Regions from separate parts of the Streptomyces sp. NPDC127190 genome, predicted to be linked through region 3. Evidence: riboswitches for the same ligand, from Rfam matches in the RefSeq annotation. Region 3 holds a riboswitch; each other region holds the start of a gene.
The links. Region 3 has a riboswitch for S-adenosylmethionine ahead of ACFVIU_RS20225 (aminotransferase class V-fold PLP-dependent enzyme). Riboswitches for the same ligand answer to the same signal wherever they lie in the genome.
Positions count from the first base shown of each region.

Region 1: it holds a riboswitch for S-adenosylmethionine, as region 3 does, so the genes downstream of both, ACFVIU_RS32395 (amino acid ABC transporter permease) here and ACFVIU_RS20225 (aminotransferase class V-fold PLP-dependent enzyme) in region 3, are expected to answer to the same signal.
Region 2: it holds a riboswitch for S-adenosylmethionine, as region 3 does, so the genes downstream of both, thrC (threonine synthase) here and ACFVIU_RS20225 (aminotransferase class V-fold PLP-dependent enzyme) in region 3, are expected to answer to the same signal.

Region 1 covers NZ_JBHXVE010000029.1:24,545-31,454, forward strand. Annotated here, with positions in the region: gene ACFVIU_RS32370 (LLM class flavin-dependent oxidoreductase) at 1-245, opposite strand, end outside; gene ACFVIU_RS32375 (putative leader peptide) at 323-409, opposite strand; gene ACFVIU_RS32380 (GNAT family N-acetyltransferase) at 469-1,194, opposite strand; gene ACFVIU_RS32385 (ABC transporter substrate-binding protein) at 1,286-2,311, opposite strand; gene ACFVIU_RS32390 (amino acid ABC transporter ATP-binding protein) at 2,381-3,178, opposite strand; gene ACFVIU_RS32395 (amino acid ABC transporter permease) at 3,175-4,155, opposite strand; SAM riboswitch class IV at 4,480-4,588, opposite strand; gene ACFVIU_RS32400 (glutathione S-transferase C-terminal domain-containing protein) at 4,654-5,517, opposite strand; gene ACFVIU_RS32405 (putative leader peptide) at 5,742-5,852, opposite strand; gene ACFVIU_RS32410 (aliphatic sulfonate ABC transporter substrate-binding protein) at 6,029-6,910, opposite strand, start outside.
Region 2 covers NZ_JBHXVE010000019.1:150,810-157,719, reverse strand. Annotated here, with positions in the region: gene groL (chaperonin GroEL) at 1-690, opposite strand, end outside; gene ACFVIU_RS27150 (cold-shock protein) at 1,059-1,262, opposite strand; gene ACFVIU_RS27145 (MoaD/ThiS family protein) at 1,705-1,980, opposite strand; gene thrC (threonine synthase) at 1,977-3,260, opposite strand; SAM riboswitch class I at 3,279-3,421, opposite strand; gene ACFVIU_RS27135 (glucosyl-3-phosphoglycerate synthase) at 3,584-4,528, shown strand; gene ACFVIU_RS27130 (trehalose-6-phosphate synthase) at 4,611-6,041, shown strand; gene otsB (trehalose-phosphatase) at 6,046-6,879, opposite strand.
Region 3 covers NZ_JBHXVE010000012.1:152,469-159,378, forward strand. Annotated here, with positions in the region: gene ACFVIU_RS20205 (NYN domain-containing protein) at 1-1,178, opposite strand, end outside; gene ACFVIU_RS20210 (hypothetical protein) at 1,223-1,462, opposite strand; gene ACFVIU_RS20215 (rhomboid family intramembrane serine protease) at 1,617-2,357, shown strand; gene ACFVIU_RS20220 (Lrp/AsnC family transcriptional regulator) at 2,354-2,635, shown strand; gene ACFVIU_RS20225 (aminotransferase class V-fold PLP-dependent enzyme) at 2,672-4,033, opposite strand; SAM riboswitch class IV at 4,211-4,327, opposite strand; gene ACFVIU_RS20230 (undecaprenyl diphosphate synthase family protein) at 4,430-5,104, opposite strand; gene trpD (anthranilate phosphoribosyltransferase) at 5,676-6,740, opposite strand.

The DNA.
Region 1 (6,910 bases), on a different contig from region 3:
CGGCCGCGGACCTGGTCGGTGCGGCCGTCGAGTTCGCGGTAGTGGGAGGACTGCAGGCCGAGGCCGTCCTCGAAGGTGACGAAGTCGAGCAGTCCGCGCTCGGCCTCGGCGACGAGGTCCGCCCAGTGTCCGGCGGTGAACAGGTCGCGGGGGCGGGCGACTTGCTCGCGCCAGGAGGCGGGGTGCCAGCCGGTTCCGTCGAGGGCGACGGCAAGGCGCAGAGGAGAAACGGGAGTTGAGGACACGAGAGTGCCTTCCTGGAGGTCCGTACGAGATCGCCGGCCCGCGGAGGTCTGGGCGCACGGCGGCTGGGGAAACGGGGTCAGGAGCTACAGAGGGAGCCGGCCACGCGCTGGAGGTCGATGTGGGGCCGGGAGTGCAGGAAGACGGCACGCAGTACACGTGTCATGTCCCGCACCTCCGTCGACGTGGGCCGCGCACTCACCCTCGACAAGGACAACGCCACGGCTATGCCGTTTCTTCCGGCGCGGCGGCCCCGATGTGCCGGACGAGCGAGAAGACCGTGCGGCTGCGCAGGGTGAAGCCGATCGACTCGTACAGCCGGATCGCGTTCGCGTTGGTGGCCGCGGCGTGCAGGAAGGGCTGTTCCCCGCGCTCCTTGATGCCTGCGGCGACGGCACGGACCAGACGGGTGGCCAGCCCCCGGCCCCGGTGGTCGGGGTCGGTGCACACGGCGCTGATCTCCGTCCAGCCGGGCGGGCGCAGCCGCTCGCCGGCCAGGGCGATCAGCCGGCCGCGGTGGCGGATGCCGAGGTAGGTGCCCATCTCGACGGTACGGCGCCGGTAGGGGCCGGGTTCGGTGCGGGCGACCAGGTCGAGGATCTGGGGTACGTCGTCGGGGCCGAGGCGTACGGCCTCGGGGTCGGGCTCGGCGCGCAGGGAGGTGTCCACGAGCTGGACGCCCTGTCCGAGGCTGACGACCTCCCAGCCGTCCGGCGCCTCGGTGACACCTCGTACCGCGGCGGTGCCGCCGGGGCCGACGAGGCGGGCCAGGTCGGCCCAGGCGCGCGGGTCGTCCTCGTCGGAGAGGGCGTGGAAGGGGGACACGTCCTGGTGGTAGCGGGCGGCGTGGCCGATGCGTTCGGCGAAGTGGGCGTGGGGTCCGGTGAGGGCGCCCCAGGCGGGGTTGTCCAGGACGTGCGAGGACGTGGCGTCGACGGTGGTGACGGACATGGCGTGGCGGTCTCCGGGGTACGGCTCGGGGTGTCCGGCGTGCCGGGGACCCCACCGCGAGGTGGGTGGTGGGGTCCCCGGTGCGCGGTGGTCAGGAGTTGTCGAGCGGGAGTCCGGGCGGGTTGACCTGGGACGTGGCGACGGCCTCGTTGGAGAGGTTGTAGGCCTTGAGCCACTCGGCGTACTGACCGTTCTTGATCAGGTGGTTGATGGCGTCGGCGAGCGGCTTGGCCAGGCCGCTGTCCTTCTTGGCGGTGGCCGCGATCAGGCCCTGGAGGCTCGCTCCGGCGCCCGAGTAGGTGCCCGCGGTGCGGGTGGCGTTGGGCGTGTTCGCGGTCTGCCTGTTGTGGTAGGCGATGCCGGGGTTGGGGCCGAAGTACGCGTCGATCTTGCCGCTGGACAGGGCCAGGTAGACGCTGTTGCTGTCCTGGAAGTACTTGACGGTGAGCTTCTTGCCCTCCTTGGCGAGCTTCGCCTTCCACTCCAGGAGGATCTTCTCCTGGTTGGTCCCCGCGCTCACGGAGACGGTCTTGCCGGCGAGGTTCTCGTAGGTGCCGCCGAAGTTCCAGGTGCTCTTCTTCGGCACGGTGAAGGCGAGGTTGTCCTGCCGGTAGGAGGCGAACTCGTACTTCTTCTTGCGTTCTTCGGTGTCGGTGACGTTGGAGAAGGCCACGTCGACCTTGCCGCTGTCGATGCCGACGAAGAGGTTCTCCCACGTGGAGTTCTTCACCTCGGGCTTGAGGCCGAGGACCGCGGCGACCAGGCGGCCGAAGTCGGGCTCCGCGCCGGTGAGGGTCTTCTGGTCGCTGCCCACGTAGGCGAGCGGCGGGAAGCCGGCGGGCAGGGCGCCGATGCCGATCTCCAGCTTGCCGCTCTTCCTGAGGGCGGCGGGCAGTTCGGCGCTGATGGACTTGACCTCGGAGACCTTGATGGTGGTCTGCTGGGCGGCGCCGTTGGAGGCCTGGCCGATGACGACCTCGCCGGACCGGGCGGCGGTGTCGGTGGTGGCCGCGTCGCTGTTGCCACCGCAGGCGGCGAGCCCGGTGGCCAGGGAGGCGACGGCGGTCGCCGCGGTGATGCCGCGTATCAGGCTGCGTCGGGTGACATGGGTGCGCATGGCCGTTCCTTGTCGCTCAGGGGCGGTGATGAGGGTGGTGGCGTGGGGGGAGGTCGTGGGGGCGGCGGGTCACAGGACCTTGCTGAGGAAGTCCCTGGTCCGCTCGTGCCGTGGTGTGTCGAGGACCTCGGAGGGCGGCCCCTGCTCGACGATCTTGCCGCCGTCGATGAAGACGACCCGGTCGGCGATCTCGCGGGCGAAGCCGATCTCGTGGGTGACGATGACGAGGGTGGTGCCGCTGGAGGCCAGGTCCCGGATGACGGCGAGGACTTCGCCGACCAGTTCGGGGTCCAGGGCGGAGGTGGGCTCGTCGAAGAGGATGACGCCGGGGCGCAGCGCCAGGGCGCGGGCGATGGCGACGCGCTGCTGCTGGCCGCCGGAGAGCTGGCGCGGGTAGGCGCCGGTCTTGTCGGCGAGGCCGACCCGGCCGAGGAGGTCGCGGGCCAGTTCCTGGGCTTCGGCCCTGCCGAGCCGGCCGGTGGCGACGGGGGCCGCGGCCACGTTGTCCAGGACGGTCAGGTGCGGGAAGAGGTTGAAGTTCTGGAAGACGAACCCGATCCGTCCGCGCTGGGTGAGGATGGCCCGCTCGCTCAGCTCCTTGAGCCGGTCGCCCTGCCGCTTCACGCCGATCAGCTCGCCGTTGATGCTGACGTGGCCGATCTCGGGCTTCTCCAGGTGGTTGATGACCCGCAGCAGGGTGGACTTGCCGGAGCCGGAGGGGCCGAGGATCACGGTGACCTCCCCCGGACGGACCGTCAGGTCGACGCCGTCCAGGACGCGGTGGGTCCCGTACCACTTGTGCACGTCGTGGACCTCGACGGTGGCGGCTTCGACGTCCGCCAGGGTGTCGGCGGTCTTGGCGGTCATACGGCGGCCTCCCGGCGGATGCGGGCCCGCAGCTCGGTGAGACCGGTGCGGAGCTTCTGGAGGGGCGTGGGCGGCAGGCTGCGGGTGGCGCCGCGGGCGTAGTACCGCTCGACGTAGAACTGGATGACGGAGACGACGCTGGTCAGGATCAGGTACCAGGCGGTGACGACCAGCAGCAGCGGCACGATGTCGCCGGGGTAGGTGGAGCCCATGGTCTGCGCGGAGCCGAACAGGTCCAGCAGGGAGACGTAGAAGACCAGCGAGGTGCCCTTGATCAGGCCGATGAGCTGGTTGACGTAGTTGGGGATGATGGAGCGCAGCGCCTGCGGAAGGACGACTCTGCGGAACTGGTAGCCCTTGGGCAGGCCGAGGGCGGCGGCCGCCTCGTGCTGGCCCTGGTCGACGGAGAGGATGCCGCCGCGCACCACCTCGGCCGCGTAGGCGGCCTCGTTGAGGCTGAGGCCGACGACGGCGACGACCATGTCGGTGGCGAGCTTCGACTCGTCGAAGGAGAAGAAGGCCGGCCCGAAGGGGATGCCGACGCTCAACGTCTTGTACAGGGCGCTGAAGTTGTAGAGGAAGATCAGGACCACGATGAGCGGGATGGAGCGGAACGCCCAGACGTAGGTCCAGCTGACCGCGCGCAGCACCGGGCTCTTCGACAGCCGGGCCAGGGCGAGCAGGACACCGCCGACGAGGCCCAGCACGGCGCTGTAGGCGGTGACTTCGAGGGTGATGAGCAGGCCGTCGAGGATGGTCGGCCGCAGGAACCAGTAGCTCCAGCGGTCCCACTGGTAGAAGGGGTTGGTCACCAGCCCGTGTGCGAACTGGGCGACCAGGACCAGGACGACCGCGGTGGCGATCCAGCGTCCCGGCCGGCGCAACGGCAGCACGCGCTGGGCGGTGAGGGCCTTGGGCGGTTCGGTGGCGGTAGGCGCCTCGGGCAACGTGACGGTGGCGCCAGGGGGTTCGCTCATGGTGGGCTCCGGCTGGGTGGGAACACCCCGGCACCACGCCGGTGTGCGGGGACGCACGGGTCGGCGGGAGACCGGGAGTGGGAAGGGCGACGGCACACCGCGCGGGCGGTGTCGGTCAGGGAGTGCGGGGGCTGGGGGGAGGTGTCAGCCCCGACAGCGGGCACGGCCCGGTGCGGTACACAGTGCGCTGTTGACGCGGAGCAGATCGACGGCGCGGTCGGCGACGAGCAGACTCGTGTACGTCCGTACGCAGCCCGGGGAACGGCGTGCGGCCGTTCTGGGAGCTGCGTACATGGCGTCACCGTCACTGTTCCGGCCCTGTGGGCCTCGCGCTTACCGATGTGTCATCGGCCGGGTCGTCACCTGGGGCACCCCACCGCGGTGCGAGGGTTGCCGGTCAGCCAGCCAGGGCTTGTCGCTGACACTCGTGACCGTTCTGGGCCGTAGTTAAGACAATGGCCCGAACGTATGTCAACGCCCTTCCACCAGGTGGAACGGCTAACGGGCCGAGTGTGCCGCCCAGTCGAGGATCTGGACGGCCGATCCGGCGGCCTCCAGCCCGCGGCACCGGGCGTGGTGGCGGCGGTCGATCCCGTCGAGGTCGAGATGGGCACCGAAGGCCGGGTGGGCGGTCACACGGCGGGCGTAGGACCACAGCGCCGGGTGGCCGGCGATGCGCTGGACCGCGGCGGCGTCGAGATGGTGCCGGTGCACGGTGTCGAGCCGGACCAGGGCGACCCACAACTCGACGTCGGCCGCGGTGACTTCGTCGCGGATCAGGTAGGGGCGGCCGACCAGCCAGCGGTCCAGGGCGCCGAGTGTCTCCAGCAGTGTGGCCAGTGCCATGTCACGTTCCGCCGCGTCCGCTCCCACGGCTCCGGCCCGCTGCGCCGCCCCCTCGATTCCCTCCCTGCACATCTGCTCCACGGCCTCGATCTCCGACTCCGCGCCGCACGGGTAGAGCGAGGGGGCGCAGGTGTCGAAGCGGTGGGCGAGGTCGCGCATGATGTCCCGGTCGTGGGTGCTGACGATCCGCCCGGACCAGCCGTCACTGAGCACCGGCGCCGCGGCCGGACCGGAGTAGCGGTGCGCGCTCGCCTCGTACAGCGGACGCAGGGCCGAGTAGCCGCCCTCGGGACAGTCGGGGACGGCGGGCAGGAAGGTGACCGGACAGATGTCGTCCAGGCCGAGCAGGGTGTGGGTGACGGCGATGCGCAGGCCGTCGGGACACGCGGTCGACAGATGGAGCCGGTAGCGGCCTGGCACCGGGTAGTGGCCGCTGCGTGCGTCCCTGCCGATGCGGCCGAGGAAGGCGGGCGCGGGGCGGACGGAAACGTGGGCGGCCGGCGTGGTGACGGTCATGACTCTCCCCGAAAGCGGGCGCGGACGTCCGCGCGGCGGATGCGACATCGGGCCGGGCCCCGTGGCCGGATCCCCCTCCTTCGCCCGGAGGGCGGGCCCGGCACTCGGTGCCGGGCCCGCTGGGGCTACGGGGATGCGACGACGGAAACCTGAGCGGGGCTCACCTGGGCACGCCGAACGGCACGATGTGCCGTGGGGGGGCGTCGGCGTGGTAGCTGCGCAGGTCAGCCCATGCGGCCGAGCGCGCTGCACACGCGGAGCAGGTCGATGTGACGTCGGGAAGTCAGCAGAGGCGAACGGCTCACTCGGACGGTGACCGGAGCAAGGCGCCTCATGTTTCCCTACCTGTTCGCTAGGATTCCTTACCGAGTGTCGATGCACCGGCCACGGACGTCAAGGGGTCCGTCCCGCATGGCGGACATCCCGATGGACGGCGGCACGCCCGCCGTGGCCGCCCGGTCGGGTGCGGTCGCTCCGGGAGGGGGTCAGGCGTGGGCACTCGCCGGTGCGCTCATGAGGTGACCTTGAGCTTGGAGCTGTCGTAACCGGCGGGGAGAAGGTTGTCGGTGATCAACTCGACGTCGACCTTCTTGGTGATCTGGCCCGCGTCCAGGAAGGCGTCGGCGAGATGCTGCTCCAGTGCGATGTCCGGCTGCTCCACCGGGGTGACCCGGTTCGAGTAGGCGGCCAGGGAGGCCTTGGCGTCGGCGAGCGGGATGCCCTGCTCCTTCGCCAGCGCCTGCGCGTACTTCTCCGGGTTCTTGACGCCCCAGGCGAACTCCCGCGACAGCCTCTTCAGGACGTCCGTGAGGGCCGCACGCTTGGCCTCGTCCTTCAGCGAGGAGTCACTGGCGACGTAGTAGCTGCTCGTCTGGTCGATCGGCGGGAGCCCCTTCACCAGGATCCGGGCACCGTTCTTGACCGCGATCGCGGACTGCGGGTTCCAGATCGACCAGGCGTCCACCTTGCCGGTGTTGAACGCGGTCGCGCCGGCCGCCGGGTCGAGGAAGACCAGCTTCACGTCCTTGGGGGTGAGACCGACGCTCTTCAGGGCGTTGAGGGCCAGACCGTGGGCCGAACTGCCTTGCGGGACGGCGATCTTCTTGCCCTTGAGGTCCGCGGCCGTCCTCAGCTCGGAGCCCTTGGGCACGATGATGTTCTCCACCGCCTGGTCGGGCGTGAGCGAGCGGTTCACGGCGACGATCTTGAAGCCGTACTCCTTCGCGGCACCGGTGATCGGCGGTACGTCGCCGACGCTGCCGAGGTCGATGTCGCCGGAGGCGGCGGCCTGGATGAGCGGCGGGCCGTAGGTGAAGCGGGCGAACTTCACCTTGTAGGGGGCGTTGTCGAACACGCCGGTGACCTTGGCCAGTTCCTGGCTGCCGTCACCGCC
Region 2 (6,910 bases), on a different contig from region 3:
GTCCTTGACCGAGGAGATCTTGGAGTTGGCGATGAGGATGTACGGGTCCTCGAGCACCGCCTCCATGCGCTCCATGTCGGTCGCGAAGTAGGCGGAGATGTAGCCCTTGTCGAAGCGCATACCCTCGGTGAGCTCCAGCTCCAGACCGAAGGTGTTGCTCTCCTCGACGGTGATGACGCCTTCCTTGCCGACCTTGTCCATGGCCTCGGCGATCAGCTCGCCGATCTGGGTGTCGGCGGCGGAGATGGACGCGGTGGAGGCGATCTGCTCCTTGGTCTCGACGTCCTTCGCCTGCTCCAGGAGGGCGGCGGAGACGGCCTCGACGGCCTTCTCGATACCGCGCTTCAGAGCCATCGGGTTGGCGCCGGCCGCGACGTTGCGCAGGCCTTCCTTGACCAGGGCCTGGGCGAGAACGGTCGCGGTGGTCGTACCGTCACCGGCGACGTCGTCCGTCTTCTTGGCGACTTCCTTGACCAGCTCGGCGCCGATCTTCTCGTACGGGTCCTCGAGCTCGATCTCCTTGGCGATGGAGACACCATCGTTGGTGATCGTGGGGGCGCCCCACTTCTTCTCGAGGACGACGTTGCGACCCTTGGGGCCGAGCGTCACCTTGACGGCGTCCGCGAGCTGGTTCATGCCGCGCTCGAGGCCGCGCCGCGCCTCCTCGTCGAACGCGATGATCTTGGCCATGTGAAGTGGTCCCTCCAGGACTGGGGGTGATTCCTTCGGACCGCGCCCGCGCCCGCGACGGACGGCCAGCCGACCAGTGGTTCCTTGCCCCACCCGGTCCGCGGCCTCACCGACCCGGTCCTTCTTTGTCACTCTCACCTTCAGAGTGCTAACGCCAATGATTAGCACTCGGCATGGTCGAGTGCAAGCGCCTCCCACGGTCCGGCGGGGAGTCTCCGCCCCGGGCGAACGGGCGCATGCGGCCGCCGGGGCACGCGCGCAAGCGCAGACGCAGACGCAGGCACAAGCACAGGCACAGGCACAGGCACGCCGAAGGGCCCGCACCCCGGGAGGTGCGGGCCCTTCGGCGAAGAACGCTTGCTTTACGTTCAGGCGGTGACGCGAACCATGTCGGCCTGCGGACCCTTCTGGCCCTGCGAGATCTCGAACTCGACCCGCTGGCCCTCTTCCAGGGTGCGGTAGCCGTCCATCTGAATCGCGCTGTAGTGGACGAAGACGTCCGCACCACCGTCGACCGCGATGAAGCCGTACCCCTTCTCCGCGTTGAACCACTTGACGGTGCCCTGAGCCATGCCTAACTCCCCTATTACTGGCCCTTGCACAGATCCACACTTCGCGGACCCGGGTCAGACCTCACCCCCCAAATCGGTCGGGGGCGTGCGCCGGAACGCGTCGACCGCGGCTGAATGTATCTGTCCAACTGCCGTCTGCAACAGGTCAATCGGACGAGAAATCTGGACGCACCCGATCCGGAATGTGCCAAGAATCAGGGAGAATTCAGGGCAAGTCGGGCTCCACAAAGGGAACGAAAGCCGCATAAAACACGCACACTTTGGCTACTTCTTGTCGTGCGGGCGGCACCATTCCAGGGCCCGCGACCCGTAGGCCCGCAACCCGGTTCCCCAACTCTATCGCGCTCAATCACACTGAATGGCCCCCTCCGCTTCTATCGCGGAAGGGGCCATTCGATAAACGCTCGGTAATCCCGGCTACCGTCGGTTACCGGGTTAATGCTCAGCCGCCGGCGACCGCCGGGATGATGGAGATGCCCGCGCCGTCCGGGGTGGCCGTCTCCAGCCCCTGCTCGAAGCGGACGTCGTCGTCGTTGACGTACACGTTCACGAACCGGCGCAGCTTGCCCTGGTCGTCCAGGACGCGGGCGGCGATGCCCGTGTGGTTCTTCTCCAGGTCCGCGATGACCTCGGCGAGGGTCGCCCCCTCGGCGGGCACCTCGGCCTGACCGCCGGTGTAGGTGCGCAGGATGGTGGGGATGCGAACGGTCACGCTCATGCGAGGCCAGCCTCTCGGAAGGAGTCCAGGGTGGGGCGGATGGTCGCGGTCAGGCCGGTGCCGGCCACCGCGTCCAGGGTCTTCAGGCCGTCGCCGGTGTTCAGCACGACCGTGGTCTTCGCCGGGTCCAGCAGGCCCTGCTTGAGCAGCTTGCGGGTGACGCCGACGGTCACCCCGCCCGCCGTCTCCGCGAAGATGCCCTCCGTGCGGGCCAGCAGCTTGATGGCGTCCACGACCTCCTCGTCCGTGACGTCCTCCACCGCACCGCCGGTGCGCCGGGCGATGTCCAGGACGTACGGCCCGTCGGCCGGGTTGCCGATGGCGAGGGACTTGGCGATCGTGTTCGGCTTCTGCGGCCGTACGACGTCGTGCCCGGCCTTGAAGGCGGTCGACACCGGGGAGCAGCCCTCCGCCTGGGCGCCGAAGATCTTGTACGGCCGGTCCTCGACCAGGCCGAGCTTGATCAGCTCCTGGAGCCCCTTGTCGATCTTGGTGAGCTGGGAGCCGGAGGCGATCGGTACCACGATCTGGTCGGGCAGCCGCCAGCCGAGCTGCTCGCAGATCTCGTACGCGAGCGTCTTGGAGCCCTCGGCGTAGTACGGGCGCAGGTTGACGTTGACGAAGCCCCAGCCCTCGCCGGCCGGGTCGCCGATCAGCTCGGAGCAGAAGCGGTTCACATCGTCGTAGTTGCCCTCGATGCCGACCAGCTCGCCGCCGTAGACCGCGGCCATGACGACCTTGCCCTGCTCCAGGTCGTGCGGGATGAACACGCACGAGCGGAAGCCGGCCCGGGCGGCGGCGGCGCCGACGGCACCGGCCAGGTTGCCGGTCGAGGAGCAGGACAGGGTGGTGAAGCCGAAGGCGCGCGCCGCCTCCAGGGCCTGGGCGACGACCCGGTCCTTGAAGGAGTGCGTCGGGTTGCCGGAGTCGTCCTTCACGTACAGACCGCCGGTCACGCCCAGCTCACCGGCGAGGTTGTCCGCCTTGACGAGCTTGGTCCAGCCGGGGTTGAGGTTCGGCTTGTCGGCCACGTCGGCGGGGACGGGCAGCAGCGGCGCGTACCGCCAGATGTTCGCGGGGCCCGACTCGATCGTCCGGCGCAGTTCCTCGGGGTCGTGGCCGGAGAAGTCGTAGGCGATCTCCAGCGGGCCGAAACACTCCTCGCAGGCGAAGACCGGGCCGAGCGGAACGCGGTGACCGCACTCGCGACAGCTCAGGGCCGAGGCCGGACCGAGGTCGACGGCGGAGTCAAGGGGGGTTTCAACTGTCTGCGCAGCCATGTGAGGCGAGGCCCTTTCTCCTCATCTTCCTCACGGCGCATCTCGCCGTGAGACGGATTTGGCACCTTCCCTAGCCGGGAGCCTCGATATGGAGAACGAGACCGACTGGAGGGTTGCCGGGGCTTCATCGGGCCGTTTCCCTCTGCCCCTCTGGATGAGCTGTATGCGATTGTCAACGCCGCTTGACACCCCGACATGCGATGGTCATCGGCGTTGTTCAAGACTGTAACCGAAGGCCAGGACAGTTGAGATAGACGTCCGAACCGCGAGATGGATCACACGGCGCACCTCGTGTGATCACGAACAGTGAGGAGCCGCAGACCGTGCTGGAAGAAGTCGAGCGCTGGCTGGCCACCCGCTCCTGGTCCGTGGCCGATCGCCCGCTCCACCGGATACTGGCCGCCAAACAGCGCACCGGCCAGACGATCAGCGTCGTCCTGCCCGCGCTCAACGAGGAGGCGACGGTCGGGGAGATCGTCGCCGTGATCCGGCACGACCTCGTCGAACAGGTCCCGCTCGTCGACGAGATCGTCGTCGTGGACTCCGGCTCCACCGACGGCACCTCCAGGGTCGCGGCGGCCGCCGGCGCCCGGGTCGTGCACCGCGACGCGATCCTGCCCCGCATCCCGGCCGTCCCCGGCAAGGGCGAGGTGCTGTGGCGCTCCCTCCTGGTCACCCACGGGGACCTCGTCTGCTTCATCGACGCGGACCTGCGGGACTTCTCCTCCGACTTCGTCACCGGGCTGGTCGGCCCGCTGCTCACCGAGCCGGACGTGGACCTCGTCAAGGGCATGTACGACCGTCCGCTCGCCGGTGCCACCGGGCAGGGCGGCCGGGTCACCGAACTGATGGCCCGCCCGCTGCTCAACATGCACTGGCCGCAGCTGGCCGGGTTCGTGCAGCCGCTGGGCGGCGAGTACGCCGCCCGCCGCTCACTGCTGGAGCAGCTGCCCTTCCCCGTCGGGTACGGCGTGGAGCTGGGCATGCTGGTGGACTCGCTGCACCTGGTGGGGCTGGACGCACTGGCCCAGGTGGACCTGGGGGTGCGCAAGCACCGGCACCAGGACGGACAGGCGCTCGGCCGGATGGCGGCGGCCATCTACCGCACCGCCCAGCTCCGCCTCGCCCGCGGCCATCTGGTCCGCCCCTCGCTCACCCAGTTCGAGCGGGGCGCGGACGGCTTCGAACCGCGCACCTACTCGGTGGACACCGAGGAGCGGCCGCCGATGGTGGAGATCGCGGAGTACGCCGAGCGCAAGGTGGCGTGAACGGCCGGGGCCGTCGTATACGGCGGCCGTACCGGGCGGGCCGTACGTTTGAGCGTTTCCGGGCCGGGCTAGGTTGAGGCGTATGTCTTCCACGCACGGTGCTGAGGTGCTGGTCGCGTCCAATCGCGGCCCCGTTTCCTATCAGGTGCGCGAGGACGGCTCGCTGGACGCCAGACGTGGCGGCGGCGGGCTGGTCTCCGGGCTGTCGGCGATCGGGCCGAGCGCGCAGGCGGTGTGGGTGTGCGCCGCGCTGAGCGACGCGGACCGCGAGGCGGTACGGCGGTCCCACGACGGGCGGCGGCTGTCGGTGGACGCGACCGGCGGGCAGCTGGTCCGCATGCTCGACATCGATCCGGCCGTGTTCGCCGACGCGTACAACGGCATCGCCAACTCGGTGCTCTGGTTCGTCCACCACATGCTGTACCAGACCCCGCTGGAGCCCGTCTTCGACGCGGAGTTCCGGCGGCAGTGGGCGTCGTACGAGGCCTACAACCGGGCGTTCGCCGAGGCGCTGGCCGAGGAGGCGGCCGAGGGCGCGGCGGTGCTGGTGCAGGACTACCACCTGTGCCTGGTGCCGGGCATGCTCCGCGCGCTCCGCCCCGACCTGCGCATCGGTCACTTCTCGCACACGCCGTGGGCGCCGCCGGAGTACTTCGCGCTGCTTCCGGACGACATCCGCGCGCAGCTGCTCGGCGGCATGCTCGGCGCGGACCGGGTGGCGTTCCTGACCCACCGCTGGGCGGACGCGTTCGCCGCCTGCGCGCGGGCGGTGCTGCCGGGCGGGGTGCCGGCCGGCACGGAGATCGGGGTGCACGGGCTCGGCGCGGACGCGGACTTCCTGCGCAAGCGGGCGCACGAACCGGACGTCGAGGAACGGATGGCGGCGCTCCGGGAGGAGATCGGCGCCGGCCGCCGCACCATCGTGCGGGTCGACCGCACCGAGCTGTCCAAGAACATCGCGCGCGGGCTGCTGGCGTACGGGCAGCTGCTGGAGGACCACCCCGAGTGGCGCGAGCGCGTCGTCCACGTCGCCTTCGCGTATCCGTCCCGGCAGGACCTCGCGGTCTACCGGGACTACACGGCCGAGGTACGGCGGGTCGCGGACGACCTCAACTCCCGTTACGGCACGCCGGGCTGGACCCCGGTCGTGCTGCACGTCAAGGACGACTTCGCGCGCTCCCTGGCCGCGTACCGGCTCGCCGACGTGGCCCTGGTCAACCCCATCCGGGACGGCATGAACCTGGTCGCCAAGGAGATCCCGGTGGTCTCCGACGCGGGGTGCGCGCTGGTGCTGTCCCGGGAGGCGGGGGCGTACGAGGAGCTGGGCACCGACGCGCTGGTGGTCAACCCGTACGACGTGCTCGGCACGGCGCGGGCGCTGCGCGAGGCGCTGATCCTGCCGGACGGGGTGCGGGCCGAGCGCAGCGAGCGGCTGGCCGCCGCGGCGACGGCCCTGCCGCCCACGCGCTGGTTCCTGGACCAGCTGGACGCGCTGGACGCCGTGAAGCGCTGACGCGTCAGGGCATGCGCGCGGCCAGCGTGCGCAACAGATGTACGACGCCTTCGGGGCCGTCGACCACCAGGTCGGCGCGCTCGGCCAGCTCGGTCACCTCCGTGCTGCCGCTGCACACCAGCAGGCCGGGTACGCCGTCCGAGCGGAGTTTCTCCACCGCCGCGAAGGCGGGGAGGTCGCCGAGGTCGTCGCCCGCGTAGAGGACGGACTCGGCGCCGGTGGCGCGCAGGTGATCGGCGAGGGCGACGCCCTTGTCCATGCCGGGCGGCCGCAGCTCCAGGACCAGCCGGCCGGGCTCGACGATCAGGCCGTGCCGGGTGGCGAGGTCGGTGAGCGGCCCGCGCAGCGCCTCGAACGCGGCCTGGGGGTCCGCGGCGCGGCGGGTGTGCACCGCGACCGCCCGGCCCTTCTCCTCGATCCAGGTGCCGTGCCAGGCGCCCACCGCTTCCAGGACGCCCGGCAGCTCGGCGCGGACCGCGGCCACGCCGGGGTGCGGGGCGGGGGCGGTGACCTGGCCGGTGGCCGCGTCCCAGCGTTCGGCGCCGTAGTGGCCGAGGACGGTGAGGTGGTCCAGGGCGGGGACGCCCGCGAAGCCGCCGTAGCGGACCGCGACCCCGGCCGGGCGGCCGGTGATCACGGCGATCGAGGCGACCTTGGGGGCGAGGGCGGTGAGGGCGGGTACGGCGTCGGGGTGGGCGCGGGCCTGCTCGGGGTCGGCGACGATGGGGGCCAGTGTGCCGTCGAAGTCGAGGCCGACGACTGCGGTGGCCGGCTTGGCGAGCAGCGCGGCGAGGGCGGCCTGGCCGGCCGGGGTGTCCGGGATCGGCATGGGGTCCATACCCCGACCCTATCCACGGACGCCCGGTGTC
Region 3 (6,910 bases):
GAGAACAGCACGCGGACGCCGCGCGGCGGCGCGAGCAGCACCGGCGCGGCCAGTTCGGCGCCGTCGAAGACACAGGTCACCTCGGCGCCGGTCTGCGCGGCGAGCGCCGAGAGCTGGCCGAGCAGCCGGAGCCGCTGCTTCTCCAGCGGCATCTGCGGATAGCCGGTCTTGGTGACGTTGTAGCCGTCGACCACCAGATGCGCCTGCGGCAGCGCGAGCAGCTGGTCGAGGATGGCCGGGTCGTGCTCGGACAGGGCGCGGGCCGCGATGTCCTTGGGAGTCATCCGCCCCGGCTCCACCGCGTCCACCGTCTCCGCCGGGCGCACCGAGACCGGCGGCAGGGCGAGTTCGCGGCGCAGCCCCTGGGTCGCGTCCAGCAGGGTGTCCAGCAGCAGCCGTACCCGCATGTCCTCCACGCTGCGGCCCTCGCGGGCGGCCCGGCGGGTCGCCTCCAGCGCGGCCTCCGCCTCGCCGAGCCGGGCCTTGAGCCGCCGGGACTCGCTCTCGGCGGCCGACAGCTGCGTCTGGCCTTCGGCGCGTACGGCCTCCATCTCGGCCTGCGCCTTGCGCAGCGCGGCCTCGCCCCGCTTGACGTCGCTGAGCGCGGCCCGCAGCTTGCGCTGAAGCGATTCCGCTTCCTTCTTCGCCGACTCCAGCTCCGCGCGCAGCCGTTCGGTCTCGGTCCGGGTGTGCTCGCGGGCCTGGGCCAGCTCGGCGCGCAGCCGCTCCAGCTCCGCCCGGCTCTCCTCGTCGGCGCGCTCGGCGTCCGCGCGCTGGGCCTCCTCGCCGGCCGCGGTGACCAGCTTCACCCAGCCCGCGGGGCGCAGTACATAGGCCGCGGCCGCCACATCGAGCGGGTCCGCGGCCGGGGGCGGCGAGCCGGAGTCCAGGGCGCCGGCGAGTTCCGGATGCGCCTCTCTGAACTTCTCCCCGATGCGCTGCCGGAACAGCGGATCGGTCTCCAGCGCCGCCGCCATGGCGTTCCCGGCGAACTTCGCCCGGCGGTTGGGGGCGAACCGGGCATACTGCCGCAGCTGCGCGGGCAGTTCCGCCACGGTCAGCCCGCCGAAGCCGTCCGAGACGATCTGTACGACCCTGCGGCGCACGCCGTCGGGCAGCGGACGGTCAAGCACCTCAGCGGTGCCGTCTTCCGGCCCCCCGCCTGCGGTCTCCACCATCCGTCACACCCCTAAGCCGTCCGCTGTACCCGGGGCCGCTCCGCTCAGGAGTCGGCGCCCGGCCTGTCCACGAGTTCCACCTGGTCCACCGCGTTGCACCAACGGCAGCGCACCGACTCGATGGTCTCACTGACCACCTCGCGCTCCTCCACCTTCGGCTCACCCGCCAGGTCGAGGTGCACGTACTCGACCACCTTCGAGGAACGGGTCACGTCGAACCGGGTGAGGTTGCCGCACAGGGTGCAGCGCCAACGCGTCGTGGCGGTCGGCAGGGGAACCGTCATCGTGGCTGTTCGCTTCCTTCTCGGGTCGGTCCGCGCCCGGGGGGCGGACCCGTGTGGCCGTAACCCTACGGCCTGCCGGGGACTCGCCGCCCGTCCGTTCACGGCGGCGAGGCGGTCTATCCCCTTGCGTCCCCTTACGTCATGCTCTGTGTCCATGATCGGCAACTGGAGCACGGCGGGCCGGACCGTGAGGGCGGTCCGGAACACATCGGCACCGATGACCTACACCCTCATCGCCCTGTGCTGTGTGATCTTCGTGCTGGGCCCGGCCTCCGGGCTCACCGGGGCGTACGGCTCCGGGGAGTCCCTGCTCGCCGCGCAGCGCGTGTACTTCCACCGCTGGGGCGTGGTCCCGGCCGAGCTGTTCGAGGGCGTGCCGAGGGCGGCGCTCACCCCGCTCACCGCGCTGTTCGTGCACGGGAGCTGGGTGCATCTGCTCGGCAACATGCTCTTCCTCTTCGTCTTCGGCGCGATGACCGAGGAGCGGATGGGCCGGGTGGAGTACACGCTCTTCTACGTCGGCTGCGGCTACCTGGCCCTGCTCGGTTACGCGGCCGCCAACGCGGCCTCGGAGCAGTCGCTGGTGGGGGCCTCCGGAGCGATCTCGGCGGTCCTCGGCGCCTTCCTCTACCTGTTCCCGCGGGCACGCGTGACCAGTCTTCTGCCGTTCCTCCTCTTCCTGCCGGTACGGTTCCCGGCCTGGGTCGTGCTGCCGTTCTGGGCGGCGCTCCAGTGGCTCTCGGCGGGGCGGGCCGGACAGGGCCCGGGGGTGGCGTATCTGGCGCACCTGGTGGGCTTCGGGCTGGGCTTCGGCTACGCGTGGGTGCGCTACGGCCGTACGGATAGAGTGAAAGCCGCCCCTGCCCAGGCGCCCGAGGGAGAGAAGCAGCCGTGATCACCGCGATCGTCCTGATCAAGACCAGCGTGGACCGGATCCCCGAGATCGCGGAGCAGATCGCTTCGCTGGACTCGGTGAGCGAGGTGTTCTCCGTGACGGGGACGTACGACCTGATCGCGATGGTCAGGGTGCGGGAGCACGAGGACCTCGCCGAGGTGATCCCGGGCCGGATCAGCAAGATCCCCGGCGTGGAGGGCACGGACACGCATGTGGCGTTCCGTACCTACTCCCAGCACGACCTGGAGGCGGCGTTCGCGATCGGCCTCGACTCCTGACCGTCCGGACACCGCCTCATCGGGAGGTACGGCCCCTCACACCGCCGGCACGCAGCGGCCGTCCTCCGTGCGGTACGTCCACTTGGCACCGTCCCTGACCAGTTCCCGGACCGCGCTCACAAAACGGTCGACGTGCTCGTCGGGGGTGCCCGCGCCGAAGCTGACGCGCACGGCGTTGAGGGACTTCTCGCCCGGGGCCGCCTCCGGCGCACCGCACTCGCCCTGGGTCTGCGGGTCGCTGCCCAGCAGCGTGCGGACCAGGGGGTGGGCGCAGAACAGGCCGTCGCGGACGCCGATGCCGTACTCCGCGGAGAGGGCGGCGGCGAAGTGGGAGCTGTTCCAGCCGTCGACCACGAAGGAGATCACCCCGACGCGCGGGGCGTCGTCGCCGAACAGGGAGAGGACCCGCACCTCGGGGATCTCGGCGAGCCCCTCGCGCACCCGGCGGATCAGGTGCTGCTCACGGGCGACCAGGGTGTCCCAGCCGGCCTCGGTGAGCGCCTTGCAGGCCGACGCGATGGAGTAGGCGCCGATGACGTTCGGCGAGCCGGCCTCGTGCCGGGCCGCGCTCTCGTGCCACGCCACCTCCACCCCGCCGTCCGGGCGCCGGGTGACCGTGCGGCTGGCGCCGCCGCCCGCGAGGTACGGCTCGGCCGCGCGCAGCCAGTCCGCGCGGCCGGCCAGGACGCCGGAGCCGAACGGCGCGTACAGCTTGTGTCCGGAGAAGGCGATCCAGTCGACGTCGAGGTCGCGGACGTCCACCGGCTGGTGCGGGACGAGCTGGGCGGCGTCCACGACGATCCGGGCGCCGTGCGCGTGCGCGGCGGCGGCCAGCTCGCGCACCGGCCACAGCTCGCCGGTGACGTTGGAGGCACCGGTCACACAGACCAGGGCCGGGCCGTGGGGCTCGCGGGCGGCGAGCGCCCGCTCCAGGGTCTCGACCGCCTGCCGCGGGGTGCGCGGGGCGTCGAGGTAGGTGACCCGGGTGTCCTGCCAGGGCAGCAGGGAGGCGTGGTGCTCGGTCTCGAAGACGAAGACCTGGCAGCCGGCGGGCAGCGCGCGGGCCAGCAGGTTCAGCGAGTCGGTGGTGGAGCGGGTGAAGACCACCTGGTCGCCGGGGCGGCAGCCGAGGAAGTCGGAGACCGTGCGGCGGGCGTTCTCGAAGAGGTCGGTGGAGAGCTGGGAGAGATAGCCGGCGCCACGGTGGACGCTGCCGTAGTAGGGGGCGTAGGCGGCGACGTCGTCCCAGACGCGCTGCAGGGCGGGGGCGCTGGCCGCGTAGTCGAGGGCCGCGTAGGTGACCTCGCCGCCGGTGACTAGCGGAACGGTGACATCCCGCCCCAGAACCGGCAGAGGGGCACAAACGGACTGGTCGGCGGCAGCGGTGGAGACGGACATGGCGGAACTCCCGTGAGGCGTGTGGGATCACCGCGCGAGCAGAGGTCGCTCAAGCACGGAGAAAGGGGAAAAGGGTGCGCGGAGGCGGGGCTCGGCGGCCCTAACGCATTCGCTTGCTCACGGAAGACTCCTCGACGACCAGGACCCCTGGTCCACGCTTCGACTCAGCGTGCGAGGGGTCCGCGCTTGCCGTAGACCTCGCTGCCTACGACCTGGTCCTCACCCGGGGCACCCCGCCACGGACGGAGGGTTGCCGGACAGCCGGCCGGGGCCTTGTGGCTGTCGCTCATGACCTGGACAGGAACGTAACGGAGCTGATCGCCGCGCCGCAACTCCTGTCCGTATATCGGGACCTCGGCATGCCGGCGAGGCATGCCGAGGCCGTCGGTCGTGCCGTCAGCTCGACTCGGGCATGCCGGACTCCGGGTAGCCGCCGTAGCGCCGCTCGCGGTTGCGGAGGTCCTTCATCGCGGCGTCGAAGTCGGCCCGCGTGACGTCCGGGAACAGCAGCGGGGAGAAGTACAGCTCGGCGTACGGGGACATCAGCGGGAAGAAGGACGACATGCGGACGGCGCCGCCGGTGCGTATGACGAAGTCGACCTGTTCCGGGACGTACGCGTTGCTGGCCAGGATCTCCTCGGTCATGACCGGGATCTTCCCGTTGAGCTTGTTGAAGATCCCGATGACCTCGCGGGAGAGGGACATTCCGAGGATGTAGTGGACCGTGAAGTCCGAGTCGGTGTCCGACGCCTTCCGCATGGTTTCGAGCGATTCGAGGTAGCGGTCCGGCACCAGGTCCAGGGAGCCGGAGTACGCGAAGTTGCAGCTGCCGTGGACGCGCTGGGCCAGGTCGTCGAACGCGTCGAGGAACGTCGTCACCGCGGCCTCGGGGCGGTTGAAGTTCTTCACCGAGGACGTCGTGATGTAGAGGGTCTTGATGCCCTCCTCCCGGGTCCAGCCGATGAACTCTTCGAGCTTGTCCGCCATCGCCTTGTAGCCCTCGTCGAGGGAGACACCGTTTTCGATGGACCAGCGGCGCATGCCGTCGGGCAGAAGCATCAAGTTGGTCACCGTGTTCTCCTTTTGCTGAATGCGCTGGCGCGAACAAGTGCGGGTGTGCGTCGACGGCACGTCCGAGGGGATGCCGACGAGGGAGGAGAGGGTGTCGCCAGAGTGCGCAGGCCTGTTCCGCACCCGTGCTGGGTGCGGTTACCGGTTCGGTCTGCGGATGTGACGGCCGTCGAGAAGGCCGGAATGGGCAGAGCAAGGGCCGGTGAGAATGTTCCGGCGCTTGAAGAGCGGTCGATGCCGCCCGGTGGTGAAGACACGCGCATCACGCGCGGAGTGACATGAAAACGGTGCGGAGCCGAGTCGGCTCAGGTATGGACCGGACGTAATCGACGGTCCGGCGGCGTCGGATTCCTATTCCATGGCTGGGTACAGCTGTCCCTCATCCATGCCCCCGTCATCCCTTCGTTGTCCCCGTTCAGATGCGTGCTCCGGACAAAGCGGAGGCACACACATCACCACGAGGGAATGCACTTGACGCTAGCATATCCACAGACCCGGCCAGGTGATCAAGATCTGACGCCAATTTCCCGCAGTGCGGGGCGACTTGTGCGGCCGCCCCGCCGGGCGGACGTCAGGCGTTGGTGGCCGCGACCCACCGCTCGAGAAGCCGGGCCGCAGCCCCGGAGTCGATCGACTCGGCCGCGCGGTCCATCCCGTCCCGCAGCTGCTCCGCCAGGGACCCCGGGCCCGGCTCCAGGGCGACCAGCGCGGCCGCGGAGTTCAGCAGCACGGCGTCCCGCACGGGTCCCTTCTCGCCGTCCAGCAGCCGCCGCGCGACACCCGCGTTGTAGGTGGCGTCCGCCCCGCGCAGCGCCTCGACGGGCACCAGTTCCAGCCCCACGTCCCGCGGGTCGAAGGCCTCCTCGGTCACCTTGCCGTCGCGTACCACCCACACCCGCGAGGTGGCCGTGGTCGTCAGCTCGTCGAGCCCGTCGTCGCCGCGGAAGACCAGGGACGAGTGGCCGCGGGCGGCGAAGACGCCGGCCATGATCGGGGCCATCCGGGGGTCGGCGACACCGACGGCCTGCGCCTTGACCCGGGCCGGGTTGGCCAGCGGGCCGAGCGCGTTGAAGACGGTGCGGATCCCCAACTGGCCGCGCGCGGCGGCCACATGGCGCAGCGCCGGGTGGAACTTCACCGCGGCGCAGTACGTGATGCCGGCCTCCTCGGCGACCTCGGCCACCCGCTTCGGCGCCAGGTCCAGGTTGACGCCGAGCGCCTCCAGCACATCGGACGCGCCGGAGGCCGAGGAAGCGGCCCGGTTGCCGTGCTTGACGACCTTGGCGCCGGTACCGGCGATGACGATCGAGGACATCGTGGAGATGTTGACGGTCTTGGCGCCGTCCCCGCCCGTTCCGACGATGTCGACGGTGTTCCCGGAGACCTCGATGACGGTGGCGTGCCGGTACAGCGCGTCCACCAGCCCGGTGATCTCCTCCACCGTCTCACCCTTGGCCCGCAGCGCCACCACGAACCCGGCGATCTGCGCGTCCGTGGCCTCGCCGCGCATGATCCGGTCCATCGCCCAGTACGTCGCACCGGCGTCCAGGTCGCGCCCGGACAGCAGGGCGTTCAGCACCTCGGGCCAGGAACGGCCCGCCGCGGTGTCGCCTCCAGCGGGGGTCACAGCGCTCATACGGCCGCTCCTGAGTCGTCGGTTTCAGCCATCCACCACCGCGCGCGCGGGGAGGCTCCCAGCCTATCCAGCCGGGCGGGGCACGGGGGCGCCGGTCTCACAGTGCGACCACTCAAAAGTAAGGAATCTTACGTTTGAACACCGGAACCAATGCATGTTGAACGAAGTCC